Regions from separate parts of the Methylophilus sp. 'Pure River' genome, predicted to be linked through region 2. Evidence: riboswitches for the same ligand, from Rfam matches in the RefSeq annotation. Region 2 holds a riboswitch; the other holds the start of a gene.
The links. A riboswitch is a leader RNA that binds a small molecule or an ion and turns the genes downstream of it on or off. The one in region 2 is predicted to bind thiamine pyrophosphate.

Region 1 (8,046 bases), on a different contig from region 2:
GCTGCCGCCGCTGCACGCGGGCTCAGCATCAGTTTCACCATTCAGGATAGGCAAATCCTGGTCAGTTATGAGGGCGGTAGTTTTGAAATCAGCCCGGTATGGTTAAAAGAAGCCAGCTAAACAAAAAGCCAGCATTGCTGGCTTTTTTCATATGAGGTCAGTTTAAGGAAAGAGCCGGTGTTCTGCTGGCCAGACACCACTATACATAGCCTCCGGGTGATGTCGCATCAGCCGTTGACGCACCTCACTCAACCTGCGCAAGGGCACAGACACAATCATCAAGATATTGCCCTGCTCAATTTGGGCAGAATATGATTTGATCCGGTAACTGGGCGCGGCTGTCGCCACCGTCGCTGCCCATGCTGCACATGAAAGCGCACCCAACACCATGCAATACGGGATCACCATGAGCGTGACCTCACCAAACCACCAGGGCACCAAATAAGCCAGCATGCCGCCGAACAAGCCGAACACGGCCCCAAACACAAAGCCCGCCAGTGCGCTGTAAATCACATCAGACTTTTCTACCGCGTTGGCTTTTGGCAAGTTACCCAGTGCCTGCTCATTTTTTGCATGAAAGTGAATGTGATCTTCATCAATGCGTTCCAGCAGCAACTCATTCATCATGGCTTGCGCACTTCTAATATTGGGTAAAACAAAATAGAGCCTGCGTCTCATGTCGTTCTCCTATCAATATTGCCAGTTTTCGCTTGTTTTACTTTGATAGTTTTTAAGCGCAAAGATTCACTTTTTAACAACTGTAGTGCTGGGCGGCCTTGCCACCAATAACGCAAGATTTATCTGTCATCCAGCTTACCGACCCAGACACTGCGCAACTTGGCCAGTTTATAGCGCAAACCAGCGCCTTCGTTGGAAAGTGCATCCAGAAACAATGACAGCCGCCTGGATTTAATGACCGTGTAAAACGTGAGCAAGCTGACCGGGATAAACACGACTGAGAAATACGCCAGTTTCTCCAGCGTGCTGGCTTGCGTGAGGTCAATCAGGTTCATACCCAGCAAGCCTGTTGTCATGGTGCCGATCAGGCCTAAAATGGTCACCACTGTGAGGCGGACAACCGTATCCGCTTGGCGCTTGATTTCTTCGCCTTCCAAATACTCGGCCATGTCCATAATACGGCGACGGGTTTTTTCAAACAGGCTGACGGAATCCAGTTGTTTCAGCATCAGTGAAAACAGGTCTTTGGCCACGGCCTGGTCAGACACATTTTCAAACCAGTAGCGATGGGTAAAGCGTAAAAACACGGCGGTAGCATTGCGGATACGGTTACGGAAATTTTTAACCGAGTCTTCGCTTTGGATATCCAGGCGACTGATGGCTTGCACCATGCGGTCTGACAGCATCAGCAAAGCCGCTTTCTGGAAATGTGCAATTAAAAACAACAGGAAATACTGGTTCTGGTAATGACGCTTGATGCCTGTGCGCTCATTGGTAAACACGCGATGCTGGTGGCTGCCAACGACGACAAAATTCTGCCCGGTACACATGATGCGGGTGGTGCTCCAGGGGTCTTGACGGGCTTCGTCCCAATAGCGGTCATAGCAGTTATTTTTTTCAAACTCCTGCAAGAAGTGTTCGGTAAACGGCAGGGTTTCCGAATGCCAGGGCTGGCAGACCAGGCCTAGCCGGATCAGGTCGCCACGACTCAGCTGGCTCACATCATCAAACGACAAATAAGCCATCAGCGGCATGCGCTGGTATTCAATTTCACGGTAGCGTAACTCGCCCTGCTGGCCGGAGTAATGCGGCACCAGCGGATGCAACAACGCCAACCAGTGCAACGACACGCAAGGCACATGGTTTTCTTTCACATAAGCCAGGTAGCGCGCCTTGTCTTCATAATCCGAGCGCGCAATTACTTGTCCTTGCTGATCCAGCCACTCAATCAATTGTGCGCAGTGCCCACCCTCGCCAGTATCATCCCAGTAATTAGGATAGGTGCGGCCCAGGCGGTACATTACCTCCATGGCCGACTTGAGTGGCAGGTCTTTGCCCGTCACTTCAAACGCCAGCATGGCCACATCAATATCAAAAAAGAAGTACAACTCGACATGGGAGACGCGCAAGATGAGCGGCTCCGCCTCGCCATGCAGCGTGATGCGCACCTGGCTAATATCACTGCGGGTAAAAATATGAATGGGCGATTCACCATAGCCGCCAGACTCGCGGCCATGCTTGCCTTCGCCATATAAAAAACGCTGGGCAAACGGTAAAAAGGTGACGAACTCCTGATACCTGGTTTCACTCAGATGCGGGGAATCCTGCAAAAACTCGTCTTGTATCTCGACCCAGGGCGAATCAGGCGCGGCTTTGAGTAGCTGCCAGGGACGATGCACGGCGCCCGCACTGTGATCGGTCATCAACTGTATCGGCCACAACAGTGTTTGCCGAAAATCTCGTACGATACTGCTTTGCAGGTTGTCCGCCATGATGGATGCCCTTTAGCCGCTTGAGTAGATGGTGGACTATAACGCGGGTTGCTATGACAGAATCAGAGAATAAGCGCCGAAAATACCCGCCAAATAATTTAGCCGCAATGTCGATACAAGTCCATCATGGTACGCCCCGCATTCACCAGTTCGTACACCAGCGTGCCCGCACCGGTGAATACAACCAGCAATACCGTCGCCAATATCAGCTTGCCAGTACTGAGTGCATGGCCTTTGAGATACATCGCCCATAACCGGGCTGACCAGATCAGCAGAATCAGCCCTGCCAGTAACTGCAGGCCTGCGGCCAACTTAAATAATGGCCTGTCGGTTGCCTGCATGTAAATCGCCTGCAAGGCTGTCAATTGTGTTTGCAACTGTGCGCCCAAGGCTGCGTTTGGCCGCACTTCACCACTGCTGGCATCAGTTGCGCAAAGCACGTTTTGCTCAATCAGCGGTTTGAGCGTCGCCATGCCTTTTTCCAACTGTCTCCATGCTTTTGCTGTGACCGGGTCAGCCAGGCTGATATTGGTGAGCGAAGCGGCAAACACCTGTATCACCAGCATGACGCCACAAGCCGTGCATATCAGGCCAAAAAAGCGCTGAAATCCGCTTTTGACGCCTGCCACTTTGGCCGCCAGGTAAGCCAGTGCCGACAAGCCCAACAACTCAAACAACAACCGTATGGCGGCAAATGCATGGGCAGCCATGCCTGCATCATCACTCGCCAGTTGCACCGGGTTAGTCATTTCAGGAAACACCACGGCCAGCACCAGCGCAATGGTGAAAGACAGTAATAAAAATGCGATGGACTGCTCCAGTTTGGCACGACTATCTTCAGCCTGCAGATGATCATGCACCAACTGCGCCGGTTGCGACAGCAGGTGGGTGAACTTGCCCAAATAGGCAGGCAGCTCCTTTAATACATCGTCCAACAATGCCATGGCGCACCCCTTTTACACAGACAGACATACCTTAACACTGTTGTGACGACGGCGGCTACTTCTGGCAGTGTTTGCAAGCAGCGTCGAGCAGCAGGCTGTCTGTTGCACGCCACACATAATAAAAAAGCCAGCATCGCTGCTGGCTTTTAAGCGTTCATCAGATTGCTTACACCTTCTGATAAACTTCACTCCCTTTTTTCACGAATTCAATCGCTTTTTCCTGCATGCCTTTTTGCAGGGCGGCTTGTTCATCAACCCCCAGCTTATCCGCATAATCACGTACGTCTTGTGTGATCTTCATCGAGCAGAAATGCGGGCCGCACATGGAGCAGAAATGCGCTTGTTTAGCGCCCTCTTGTGGCAAGGTTTCGTCGTGGAATTCCTTGGCTTTTTCCGGGTCCAGGCCGAGGTTGAACTGGTCTTCCCAGCGGAATTCGAAACGGGCTTTAGACAAGGCATTATCACGGATCTGCGCACCAGGGTGACCTTTGGCCAAGTCAGCGGCATGCGCTGCGATCTTGTAAGTGATGATGCCTACACGTACGTCTTCTTTATCAGGCAAGCCTAAGTGTTCTTTCGGGGTAACGTAACACAGCATGGCACAGCCGTACCAGCCGATCATGGCGGCGCCGATGCCGGAAGTGATATGGTCATAGCCAGGTGCAATGTCCGTAGTCAATGGGCCCAGGGTGTAGAACGGGGCTTCACCACAGTGCTCCAGTTGCAGGTCCATGTTCTCTTTAATGAGGTGCATAGGCACGTGACCTGGGCCTTCGATCATGCACTGTACGTCGTGCTTCCAGGCGATTTGGGTCAGTTCACCCAGTGTTTTCAGTTCAGCAAACTGTGCTTCGTCGTTAGCATCGTAGATAGAACCAGGACGCAAGCCATCACCCAGCGAGAAGGACACGTCATACTGCTTCATGATTTCGCAGATTTCTTCGAAATGCGTGTAGAGGAAGGACTCTTTGTGATGTGCCAGACACCATTTCGCCATGATGGAGCCGCCGCGCGACACGATACCAGTCATACGTTTTGCGGTCATCGGGATATACGCTAAACGCACACCGGCGTGGATGGTGAAGTAGTCCACACCTTGCTCTGCTTGCTCAATCAATGTATCGCGGAAAATTTCCCAGGTAAGGTCCTCAGCCTTGCCGTTTACTTTTTCCAGCGCCTGGTAAATAGGCACGGTACCGATAGGCACAGGTGAGTTACGGATAATCCACTCACGTGTTTCGTGGATGTTTTTGCCGGTGGATAAATCCATCACAGTATCGCCGCCCCAACGCGTGCCCCACACCATTTTCTCAACTTCTTCGCTAATGGAAGAGCCCAGCGCAGAGTTACCGATGTTGGCGTTAATCTTGACCAGGAAATTACGGCCAATAATCATCGGCTCGATTTCAGGGTGATTGATGTTGGCCGGGATAATGGCGCGGCCACGTGCCACTTCGTCACGTACGAATTCTGGCGTAATCACGGCTGGAATGCTGGCGCCATAATTCTGGCCAGGATGCTGTGTTTGCAGCAATTCGCTCATGTTTTCACGGCGCTGGTTTTCGCGGATAGCGATAAACTCCATCTCAGGCGTGATGATGCCTTTGCGTGCGTAGTGCATCTGGCTGACATTCTGGCCAGCCTTTGCCCGCAACGGTTTGCGATGCAGGTTAAAACGCATTTCAGCCAGTTGCGGGTCGACCAGGCGTTGGTGACCGAACTCTGAGGTCGGGCCATCCAGTTGCTCCACATCGCCACGCTCCATGATCCATGACGCACGCAGTGCTGGCAAACCATTACGGATATCAATCTCGACCGTCGGGTCAGTGTAAGGGCCTGAAGTGTCGTAGACCACGACGGGTGGATTGGTGTCGCCGCCAAAACTGGACGGTGTATCACTCAATGAAATTTCACGGAATGGCACCTGAATATCAGGGCGGGAACCTTCAACGTAGATTTTGCGCGATTTGGCAAATGGTTTGGTAGCAGCTTCGTCAACTTTGGCATCAGCGTTGACGAACTTGATATTTTTATCAATAGCGTTCATTGGCATCCTTAAAAGAAAAAGACGTAAGGATGCATGTGAAGGTTTGCATTCCCTACGGTGGTATTAACCACATCAGGTTCGAAGGGTAACTCTCACTGCAAAACCTGGAATAAATCAAGGATGTACAGACCCCTAGCAACGGACGGATTGTGCGTGAAAACGCTTGATAACGCAAGCAAAACAAAGTTTTGCAACTGCCTGCCATTGACAAATAGACAGACCTGTCTACAATCACAGCACCCGACTACAAAAACATACGGGATTTATTTCAATCAGGAACTCAGGAGAGATCATAATGGAAGCTTTACTCATAGGGGCCGTGGCCTGTACTACCGCTTTAATTTTGTCAGCATGGTTGATGACATTCGCGCGCTGGTTTCCCATCAAAGGCATAGATGGCGATTTTCTGGTCGATTACAAAACCATGATACGCGCCCACGTAGACTACGCCTTGATGGCCTTGTTTAACCTGGGTTTTTTTGGGGCGGCCAAAGCGGCAGGCGTTGAATTACATTATTTTGCCTGTGTCTGCGTGGCGATTGGTGGCTTTACCAACCCGACCGTATTTGTGATTGCGGCGTTTGACCCGGATTTCTGGAGCAAAACCAAGTGGAAAGTATTCTCTGCGATCAGCTTTGTCATCACCACGGTTGGCTTTATGACGATTTGCTACCAGCTGATTTGTCATGCCTTGTGTGCACAATAAGGCCTGTCACATCCCACCCTGAAACCCTGCTTCGGCAGGGTTTTTCAATCAGGCTGATCGCAATATCAATCAAAACGAGCAGTAATTTAAAAAACTAAGCACCGAACCTGCAAGTATTCCGCCATTCACTGCAAACCTGTACCCGCTAGACTATACGTGGGAAGTAGTCAAACAGGGACTCACAAGGCAAATCAAGCATGGATTGGTACGGTATTTTCTTTTTCAGGGCAGGCACTCCGACAGCACTGCTCTATGGCAGCTATGATGATTGGCTGGTGGTCCTGTCTGCGCTGGTCGCCATTGGCTCCTCTATACTCGCCCTGCAATTGACGCGCCTGTCACAGAAGCAGACGTCAGTCGTTTCACGCCGGTTTTCGATCATTGCCAGCTCAGTATCATTAGGTGCCGGCATCTGGGCCATGCACTTTATCGGCATGTTGGCCTATCAAATCTGCACGCCGGTTTCTTACTATCCGGATGCCACCCTTGTCTCCATGATGCCCGGCATCCTGGCGTCACACTATGCACTAAGCTTGATGTCTGAAAACCAGATTGATTACCGCAAGCTGATCAAAGGCGGATTTGCCGTCGGCGCAGGCATTGGTGCCATGCATTACATCGGCATGCTCGCCATGCGTATGGAGCCCGTGCTCAAGTTTGACCTGGTATGGGTATTGGTTTCAGTGGTGGTCGCCGTGGCCTTATCCACACTGTCACTATGGACAGGCATCTTTTTAAACCAGAAAGGCAAAATCCCGCCCAAAGTGAGCATCATCCTGGGCGGTATGCTTATGGGCAGCGCCATCACCGCCATGCACTATACCGGCATGGCCTCTGCGCGCTTTCTGGGCGAAGCCAAACCGGGCTTCAACCCGGATGACAATCAATCCATCACCATGGCGCTGGGCATTACGCTGGTCACTATCCTCATCGGCATTATCGCCACAGCGATCAACGCTCTGATACGTTACCGGCAAATGCTGGCCACCATCCAGGCCAGTGAAACCCGCTTATCGACCATTCTGGATACGGCGGTAGATGGTATCGTCACCATCAATACCACCGGTGAAATGATTGCCTGCAATGATGCAGTCGAAAAATTGTTTGGCTGGAAAAAAGCGGAAATGAAGGGCAAAAACATTTCGCTATTAATGCCAGAGCCTGACAGCTCCAACCACCTCTATTACCTGAAAAATTACCAGGCAACAGGCGATGCAAAAATCATCGGTGAAGGTCGTGACCTCGATGCCATGCGCAAAGATGGCTCAACCTTTCCGATTCGGCTGGCGATTGGTGAAGTCAAGCTTGCCAATGAAACCTTATATGTGGGCTTCATCACCGACCTCAGCCACCGCAAAGCGATTGAAGAGGCGGTGCGCGAAAAAGACCAGCAGATTCGGTCCATGATGAACAACATTCCCGGCGTGACTTTCCGCGTCAGCCTGGCGGGCGACTGGAGCATACAACTGATCAGCGATGCCGTGCTACAGATGACAGGCTGGCCTGCCCAGGACTTTCTCAGCGGGCAATTACGCTTTTCGCCCTTGATGCATCATGACGATATCGCACGTGTGCGCCCGATTGCAGCAAAAGCCATTGCCAAGCTTGAAAGCTTTGAAGTGGAGTTCAGGATCACGGATCGCAACGGTAATGAAAAATGGGTATCAGCATTCGCTTCACCGCTGCTGAATAAAGACGGCATGCCATATGCCATGGATGGCGTCTTGCTGGACATCACCGAGTCCAAGCAGAAAAACGCCGAATTTGAAGGCATCGTCAACGCGATCAATTACTCCACCAGCGTGGCCGAATTTACCATTGATGGCTTTGTCATTACAGCCAACCAGAACTTTCTTGGCCTGCTGGGCTACCAGGCGGAAGACATCGAAGGCCGCCATC
Region 2 (8,046 bases):
CGATAGATGGCCGCCATCATTAAGCCTGGCAATTGTGGTTTGGTATCTGCCTTGGGGAGCTGGCTCAGCGCTTTGTCATAAAACATTTCAGCACGTTCGATTTGCTTCAGCAACAAGGCTTGTGTCTGCGGCGAAGCTTGGCTGTGCAGTAACTGTTCCTCAGTCACCCCGGCACGCTCCAGCTCATCGAGCGGAATATAAATGCGGCCGCGGCGTGCGTCTTCGCCAACATCGCGAATGATATTGGTGAGCTGAAATGCCATGCCCAGGTCATGTGCATATTCCAGCGTTGCCTGGTCTTTGTAACCAAAAATCTGTGCCGACAGCAGTCCCACCACGCTGGCAACGCGGTAACAATACAAAGCCAGTTGCTCAAAGTCGGCATAGCGGTTGTATTGTGTGTCCATTTGCATGCCGTCGATGATTTCAACGAAATGCGCTTCTTGCAAGCCAAAGGTCTTGACCACCGGGTGCAAGGCCTGTGTCACAGGGTGTTGCGGAGTTTCATGAAATAATCTGTGAATTTCCTGCTTCCACCAGGCCAGCTTGGTCTGGGCGATCTGGTAGTCCGTGCACTCGTCCACCACATCATCCACTTCGCGGCAAAACGCATACAGCGCGGTCATGGCATCGCGTTTATCTTTAGGCAAAAACATAAAACTCAGCGTGAAGCTGGAGCCACTTTCACGGGTTTTTTGTTGGCAATATTGTTGCGGTGTCATTGTTTAAACAGGGCTTTCAGCAAAATCAGCAGCCAGTCATAGGCTTTCAAGGTCGGTCGATGGTGGTAAATATCGCCACGGCAGGATTTTAATTTATGTAGGATACGTTCGCCACCTGCAATCATCATGCGCAATTCAAAACCGATACGGCCAGGCAGGGCACGACCCAGTGGTTTCCCGGCCAGTAGCAAGTCTTCTGCACGCATCACGTTGTGTAAAAAGAATACTTCCCAGGTGGCATCCAGGCGTTGTTGACGCAAATCCTGCTCACTGATGCCCGCAGCTTGCATTTCGTCCTGGCACAGATAAACCCGTCCGGTTTGACCGTGCTTTTGCAGATCTATGGCAATGTCCTGGTAAAAATTAATCAGTTGCAAGGCACTGCATATCTGGTCGGACCACAAACGGTGTTGCGGCGTGTCGCTACCATAGAGTTGTAGCATGAGGCGGCCGACCGGGTTGGCCGAGCGGCGGCAGTAGTCCAGCACCTCGTCAATATTGGCATAGCGGGTTTTAACCACGTCCTGTTTAAAGGCATCAATCAGGTCCAATAATAGCTGCACATCCAGTTTGTGTGCCCTGACCACTTGCTGCAAGGCCATAAACAATGGCAGCGATGGCTGGATATAGGCCTGGATCAGCTGTAACTCGTCTTCATAGACTTGCAATGCCTGCAAGCGCTCGGCCTCGCTGGCGTGACCTTCGTCGGCAATATCGTCTGCCTCGCGTGCAAACTGGTAAATGACGGTGACGGCATGGCGTAAATGCGCGGGTAACAGCAGAGAGGCAACCGGGAAGTTTTCGTAATGGGTCTGTGCCAGCGACAAACTGGGTTGTGCCCCGGATGGCGGCTGGACTGGCTTGGAAAAGGCTTGCATGGCTTAAGTATGCCATAAATCCGTGATACGCTTATGCCTTGCATATTAACGAGTCATAAAGAGAACTTATGTTAGGAATTATTGGCGGCACCGGACTCACTGAGCTGGCGAATTTGAATATTTCTAAACGCCTGATTGTGCGTACGCCGTACGGGGAGCCTTCCCAGCCATTGGTATTTGGTGAGATTAATGGCAAAGAAGTAGTGTTTTTGGCACGTCATGGCGGCGGCCATACGATTCCTCCGCATGCCGTGAATTACCGAGCGAATATCTGGGCGCTGCATTCTGTCGGGGTCTGTGATTTGCTGGCCGTGGCTACCGTCGGTGGGATCGGTGATCACTTGATTCCCGGCGATATTGTGCTGCCCAACCAGATTCTGGATTACACCTATGGCCGCAGCAATACCTACCATGATGGCATTGAGCTTCCGGTGCGCCATATCGACTTTACCTTGCCGTATTCACAGGCCATGCGTGATCGTTGCATTAAGGCCGCCAGTGATGTGGGCTACCGCCTGGTTGATGGCGGAGTCTACGCTTGTGTGCAGGGCCCTCGGCTGGAAACTGCAGCAGAAATCGACCGTTATGAGCGCGATGGGGCAACAGTGGTTGGTATGACGGGGATGCCGGAGGCGGCATTGGCCCGTGAACTAGGCGTGGCTTATGCAGCCATCTGCCCGGTGGCCAATTTTGCGGCTGGGCGTGGCGATAGCCGTCAATCTATCCAGTTTGAGCAAGTCATGCCTTTGTTGCAGCAAACCATGGATAAAGTGCGCACCGTGATTGCACAATATTTGTCCGATAACGATTGTTCGGTGGCCTAAGTCCACCCAGGCATCCCGGAGGAGTAACGCCAATGGCGGTAAAACCTGTACTTAGAATGGGCGAGCCACTGCTGAATCGCGTGGCAGATAAAGTGACTGCATTTGATACGCCGGCCTTGCATACGCTGATCCAGGATATGCACGACACCATGACGCATATGAATGGTGCAGGCATTGCGGCGCCGCAAATTGGCGTCAGTTTGCAGGTGGTGATGTTTGGTGTGGGTGCCAATCCGCGTTACCCCGATGCTGAAGAAGTGCCATTTACGATTTTAATTAACCCTGAATTAACCCCGGTTGACCAGGCCGAAGAGGATGGCTGGGAAGGCTGCTTGTCTGTGCCCGGCATGCGCGGTCTGGTCCCACGCTACCAGCAACTGCATTACCGTGGGTTTGATCCGCAAGGGCAGGTCATTGATCGCACCGTGAGCGGCTTTCACGCGCGCGTGGTTCAGCATGAATGCGACCACTTATTTGGCATACTTTACCCCATGCGCATCCGTGATCTGACAAAATTTGGCTTTAATGATGTACTTTTTCCTGGAATAACACTTCCAGATGACTGATTGTTTGTTATAATGCCGTCTTTCCGGAAGAGTGGCAGAGCGGTTTAATGCTACAGTCTTGAAAACTGTCGAGGGTTCACGCCCTCCGTGAGTTCGAATCTCACCTCTTCCGCCAAACACGTCATGCCGCAGTTTTTGCGGCATTTCTATTTGCAGGTTTTAATTACACAATTTAAGGAATCGTCATGACTCAAATCATCATCGACCATAACCCATCAGAAGAGAAGTTGAAAGAACTGGGCGTAAAAAGCTGGAACACATGGGATTGCGCACCTTCAAAATTCCCTTTGGATTTCACAGCAACTGAAAAAGCCTACGTGTTAGAAGGCGAATTCAAAGTGACTCCACAAGGTGGCGACACTGTAACGATCAAGGCTGGTGACTATGTTGAGTTTCCAAAAGGCCTGAAATCCCAGTGGGAAGTGGTTAAACAATTGAAAAAACACTACAAACATTTCTAATTGATTTGTTGTAGCCAGTATTCAATAAAAAACCCTGCAATGCAGGGTTTTTTGTTTTTAGAACACTGGGATTTAAAGCTGGAATCATTAAACTTTGCAAATTGTGCTTTAAATTCAAACATCATTCAACATCGCTCTCTAGCCAAGTTGTTGATATTAAAATACAATCTCACCCTGATTGAAAAATCAAAACGCCTTGGGGTGGCTACCGCCTGAGATCTCGCGCAAGTGAGAAACCCAATGAACCTGACCCAGATAATGCTGGCGTAGGGACAGGCAGAGCCTCTACAACGCAAATGTTTTTGGTTTGTTGTTTCATCAACACACCTACTCACGTCATTGTCACTCTCACCCTGTCCTTTTTATGTTTCTTATAGAAAGGATTACCTTGAAACCGATTACAAAGCCATTACCCCTCATCGGGCTGTTACTGGCCATGCCTGCGCTTGGCGCAGAAGAAGAAAACAAAACAGTCGAGCTCTCTGAAGTTGTTGTCAGTGCTGACTATCGACCAAAAACAGCACAAAAAACCGCTGTCAGTTTGACTGAAATTGACAAAGACACCATCGAAGCACGTGGTGCGCAACACTTGGAAGAAGTGCTTAACTTGGCACCTAACGTTAGTTTTGCCAGTGGTGCTTCTCGGGGGCAGTTTTTTCAAATACGCGGCATGGGTGAAGACAGTCAGTATTCATCTCCAATAAATCCTTCAGTTGGCCTCATTATCGATGGAATAGACTTTAGTCGTATTGGCGGTGCCGCAACGCTGTTTGATATTGACTCGGTAGAGATTTTACGTGGTCCACAGGGAACCAAGTTTGGTAACAATGGCTTAGCAGGCACTATTAATTTGCGTAGTAAAGAGCCCACCAAAGACTTTAAGATGCACTTTGAGTCTGCCGCAGGTAACTATGATACGCAAAATGTTGGTTTTGCTGTTGGCGGCACTATAAAAGATGATACCTTGCTGGGACGACTTGCTGTTTACAACCACAAATCAGATGGGTATGTTAAAAATGCATATTTAGGCCGGAATGATACTCAAGACCAAAACGAGCTGACTTTACGTGGCAAGTTAAAATGGCTTGCTACAGAAAATTTAACTGTAGATTTGACCTATCTACATTTGAATATTCACAATGGCTATGATGCTTTTACATTGGATAATAGCGGCAAAACAAGATCGAATCAGCCAGGTTCTGATAACCAAGAAACGAATGCGCTAGCGTTAAAAGCTAATTGGCAAGCGTCTGATGCAGTGATTATTCAATCACAAGTCAATTACCTGCATTCAGACGTACTATACAGCTACGATGCAGATTGGACCGCTGTACCGCCGGATTATTTTGAGAGTTTTAACCGAAAACGTGAGAACTACTCTTTTGATGTTCGTGCGCTCTCTGATAAACCAGGTCGAATCTTTGGCGGGACCACAGATTGGACAGTCGGTTTATTTCATTATAACCAAAAAGAAAACTTTCAAATCAATTCCAATTATTATGCTGACCCCAACTCCGGCGGCCATTATGAAACCAACAATACTGCGCTATATGGTCAACTAGATACTTATTTGACTGAAAAATTAACGTTAACTAATGGTCTGCGTCTTGAGCATTTCAAGGCCACTTTATCTGATGCAACAGGTTACGATGATGCCTATAACCTAGTGAATATCGATAACACTTCTGTTGCTGAAAATCTATTCGGTGGGAAAATTGGATTGAACTATCAAGCCAATCAAGACCATTTGCTTTACACAACATTGTCGCGTGGCTTTAAAGCTGGTGGTGTTAATAATGATGGCCGACTGAACAGTGAGCAACGCAATATCAAGCAGGAATACAACATCAGTCTCGAGACGGGTATTAAATCCAGTTGGTTTAACAAAACGTTGATTACAACATTATCTGTGTTTCGCACAGAGCGAAATGATGCCCAGATCAAGTCTTCCAAGGCTCTTGGTAGTGGCCCATTCCTAGAATATATTAACAATGCTTCAAATGCGACTCATCAAGGCTTGGAAGCGAGTTTCGATTGGTTTGCAACTGACAAATTGCGCATCCTGGGATCATTGGGTCTACTGGATGCCAAGTTTAGAAACCATATCGCAAACGGAGTGAGTTTCGATGGTCGCCAAGTATCCAACGCTCCCAGATACACATTTAACTTGGGTTCTGAGTTCTATGCGAATGAAAACTTGACGTTGCGCGCGAATGTAGAAGGTAAAGATGAGTTTTATTTTTCAGACAGTCATAATGCCAAATCTAATGCTTATGCGCTTGTGAATGCAAGTCTCGATTATAAGCATGACAAACATTGGAAGGTCAGCGGTTGGGTACGGAATTTATTTGACAAAGAGTATGCTACTCGAGGATTTTACTTTCCTAACAACCCAGCGAATAACTACACGGTTAATGAAAAATATATTCAATACGGTCAACCACGCGTAGCCGGAATTACCGTCAGTTATGATTACTAAAATGTTGCCAGAGCAAGAGCTCGCCTGATGAAAGGAGCGCTAAATGCGTATTTCAGTCGATATTAGTTTGTACCCTTTAACCGAAGGCTATGTAGAGCCCATTCTTGAGTTCATCAATAAGCTCGAAGCCAATCAAAATCTGGTCGTCAAGCGCAATAGCCTGGCGACCCAAGTATTTGGCGAGTATCGCGACGTGATGGATTGCCTGGATGCTGAAATGGAGGCGGTGTTTAATGCGCTGCCGCACAGCGTATTTGTGATGAAGTTTATTGGTACAGACAGGGCCGATGTTGTCGATGTATAAGATTTTTTCCTTCACTTATTTCGTGCTTATCGACCATGAATCAAGATAATTTTCAGCCTATCCTGTCAGCATTTCAGCAAATGTCGTTATGGGAAATCGCCGCAGCTTTGATGGGTGTCGCTTATATTCTGTTAGCCGCCAAAGAGTCTCAATGGTGCTGGTTGTTCGCATTTTTTAGCACGCTGGTGTATACCATCCTGTTTTGGAATGATCAGCTACCCATGCAGGCGCTCTTGAATTTTTATTATATGGGGATGGCGTTTTACGGTTTTTGGGCTTGGCATCAACATGACAAGCAAGCCGATACATTGCAGATTAGCCGTTGGCCTTGGCCTTGGCATATGACATTTGTTGCAGTAGGGGTTGCTGTGAGTGCGATGGTCAGTGCCTATTTGCAAAAAACCGGACAATCGCAAAGCCCGGTATTAGACGCCTATACCACGGTCTTTTCTGTCATGAACACCTGGCTGATCGCCAGGAAGGTATTGGAAAACTGGCTATATTGGGCGGTGATCGATGGGGCTGCCACGCTTTTGTATGTGCAAACAGGCTATTACGCTACGGCGGCTTTATTTGTGCTGAATACGATTCTGGCGATTGTCGGCTTTATCAGCTGGGTGAAGCTTTACCGGCAACAAAAAGCTTAAACAACTCAACATGATGGTGAGCGGAATGCAGCGTTTATATTTGCTGCATCCATTTTGCCAAATCAGTCTCACCTAATATATTCATCAAAAACAACAGCAACTGATAGCAGGATTTGTATGCTCCATGCTCGGGCCAGTTGTGTGTTTGAATATAGTGCTGTTTGAATAAAGCCAATTGCGTGGGTGTTAATACATATTCAAGCAGCACTAGATCCAGCGCACGTGGTGCGATGAAAAATGCATCCAGATCAATCAAAGCCAAATCATTGGAGCCTAAACGGAATTGATCCCAACGTAAATCCAGCATCATCGGCACGAATTCGGTTTCGCGGATATTTTCTGCGTTCGCTAGTACTTCAGCCAATAACGTTTTATCAATCGGCGTGCCTTGTTGTTTGGCCAGAAAAGTAATTGTTTCGTGCAAGCGGCCGGACCATTCAATGGCAGGCCGCTTTGGCGCATGCAGTTGGCCCCAGCTGGCGTAAGTGCATTGATGCAGTTTTACAATATGCTCGGCTAACTGTGTTACCCAATCATCAGCAATAAGTTCAGCATCTAAGTCCTTGCCCGCTAAAAAACGGGTAAGCACAAATCGTTGAGGATTGGCGGCGACAAAACCAGGCACTGTCAGTGCACCGTTTTTCTGCAAAAAATGATGCGTTAGATCGATATCGCCTAGGCTGTCAGGGAAGTTGGCTGCAAATAAATGGTTTGCACCTAGCCAGAAGTGAGAGCTTCTAATGGTCGCTTCATTGCACACTTTCAGCACCATTTCGCCATCCGTCGTTTGGCAATAAAACAGCTGGTGCGTGCTATCCTCAAACTTGGCTTGGATGGGATTAGGCTCGGCAACCAGTGTAGGCAAACTGGCTTGTTCGGCGGGAGTGAGTAGGGGATAGGTAAACATTTAAGCGAGTCATTTTAAATCATCAGACGGTTTAAATCATCTTACTCATCGTGACACGTCAGGCCGTTAGCCTAAATCAATCAGTAACTTCTCGAATGCATCTGCTGGCATTGGTTTGGCAAATAAATAGCCTTGCCCAAAGTCGCAATGTATTTCTTTCAGTAAACGCAGTTGTGTTTCCGTTTCTATGCCTTCCGCGATGACTTTAATGTTGAGTTTATGCGCCATTTCAATAATCGCTTCACAAATCGCGAGTTC

Region 1: another riboswitch for thiamine pyrophosphate. It lies ahead of thiC (phosphomethylpyrimidine synthase ThiC); the one in region 2 lies ahead of ACIDE9_RS02080 (TonB-dependent receptor).

Annotation. Positions count from the first base shown of each region.
Region 1 covers NZ_JBKOUE010000002.1:80,854-88,899, forward strand. Annotated here, with positions in the region: gene ACIDE9_RS02695 (YaeQ family protein) at 1-120, shown strand, start outside; gene ACIDE9_RS02700 (hypothetical protein) at 163-678, opposite strand; gene ACIDE9_RS02705 (hypothetical protein) at 798-2,450, opposite strand; gene ACIDE9_RS02710 (hypothetical protein) at 2,549-3,394, opposite strand; gene thiC (phosphomethylpyrimidine synthase ThiC) at 3,561-5,441, opposite strand; TPP riboswitch at 5,473-5,585, opposite strand; gene ACIDE9_RS02720 (hypothetical protein) at 5,737-6,147, shown strand; gene ACIDE9_RS02725 (PAS domain S-box protein) at 6,345-8,046, shown strand, end outside.
Region 2 covers NZ_JBKOUE010000001.1:389,731-397,776, forward strand. Annotated here, with positions in the region: gene hpnD (presqualene diphosphate synthase HpnD) at 1-722, opposite strand, end outside; gene hpnC (squalene synthase HpnC) at 719-1,600, opposite strand; gene ACIDE9_RS02060 (S-methyl-5'-thioinosine phosphorylase) at 1,669-2,424, shown strand; gene def (peptide deformylase) at 2,457-2,990, shown strand; tRNA gene ACIDE9_RS02070 (tRNA-Ser) at 3,016-3,105, shown strand; gene ACIDE9_RS02075 (cupin domain-containing protein) at 3,176-3,451, shown strand; TPP riboswitch at 3,639-3,742, shown strand; gene ACIDE9_RS02080 (TonB-dependent receptor) at 3,840-5,930, shown strand; gene ACIDE9_RS02085 (YkoF family thiamine/hydroxymethylpyrimidine-binding protein) at 5,974-6,234, shown strand; gene pnuC (nicotinamide riboside transporter PnuC) at 6,270-6,881, shown strand; gene ACIDE9_RS02095 (phosphotransferase) at 6,916-7,788, opposite strand; gene ACIDE9_RS02100 (putative bifunctional diguanylate cyclase/phosphodiesterase) at 7,855-8,046, opposite strand, start outside.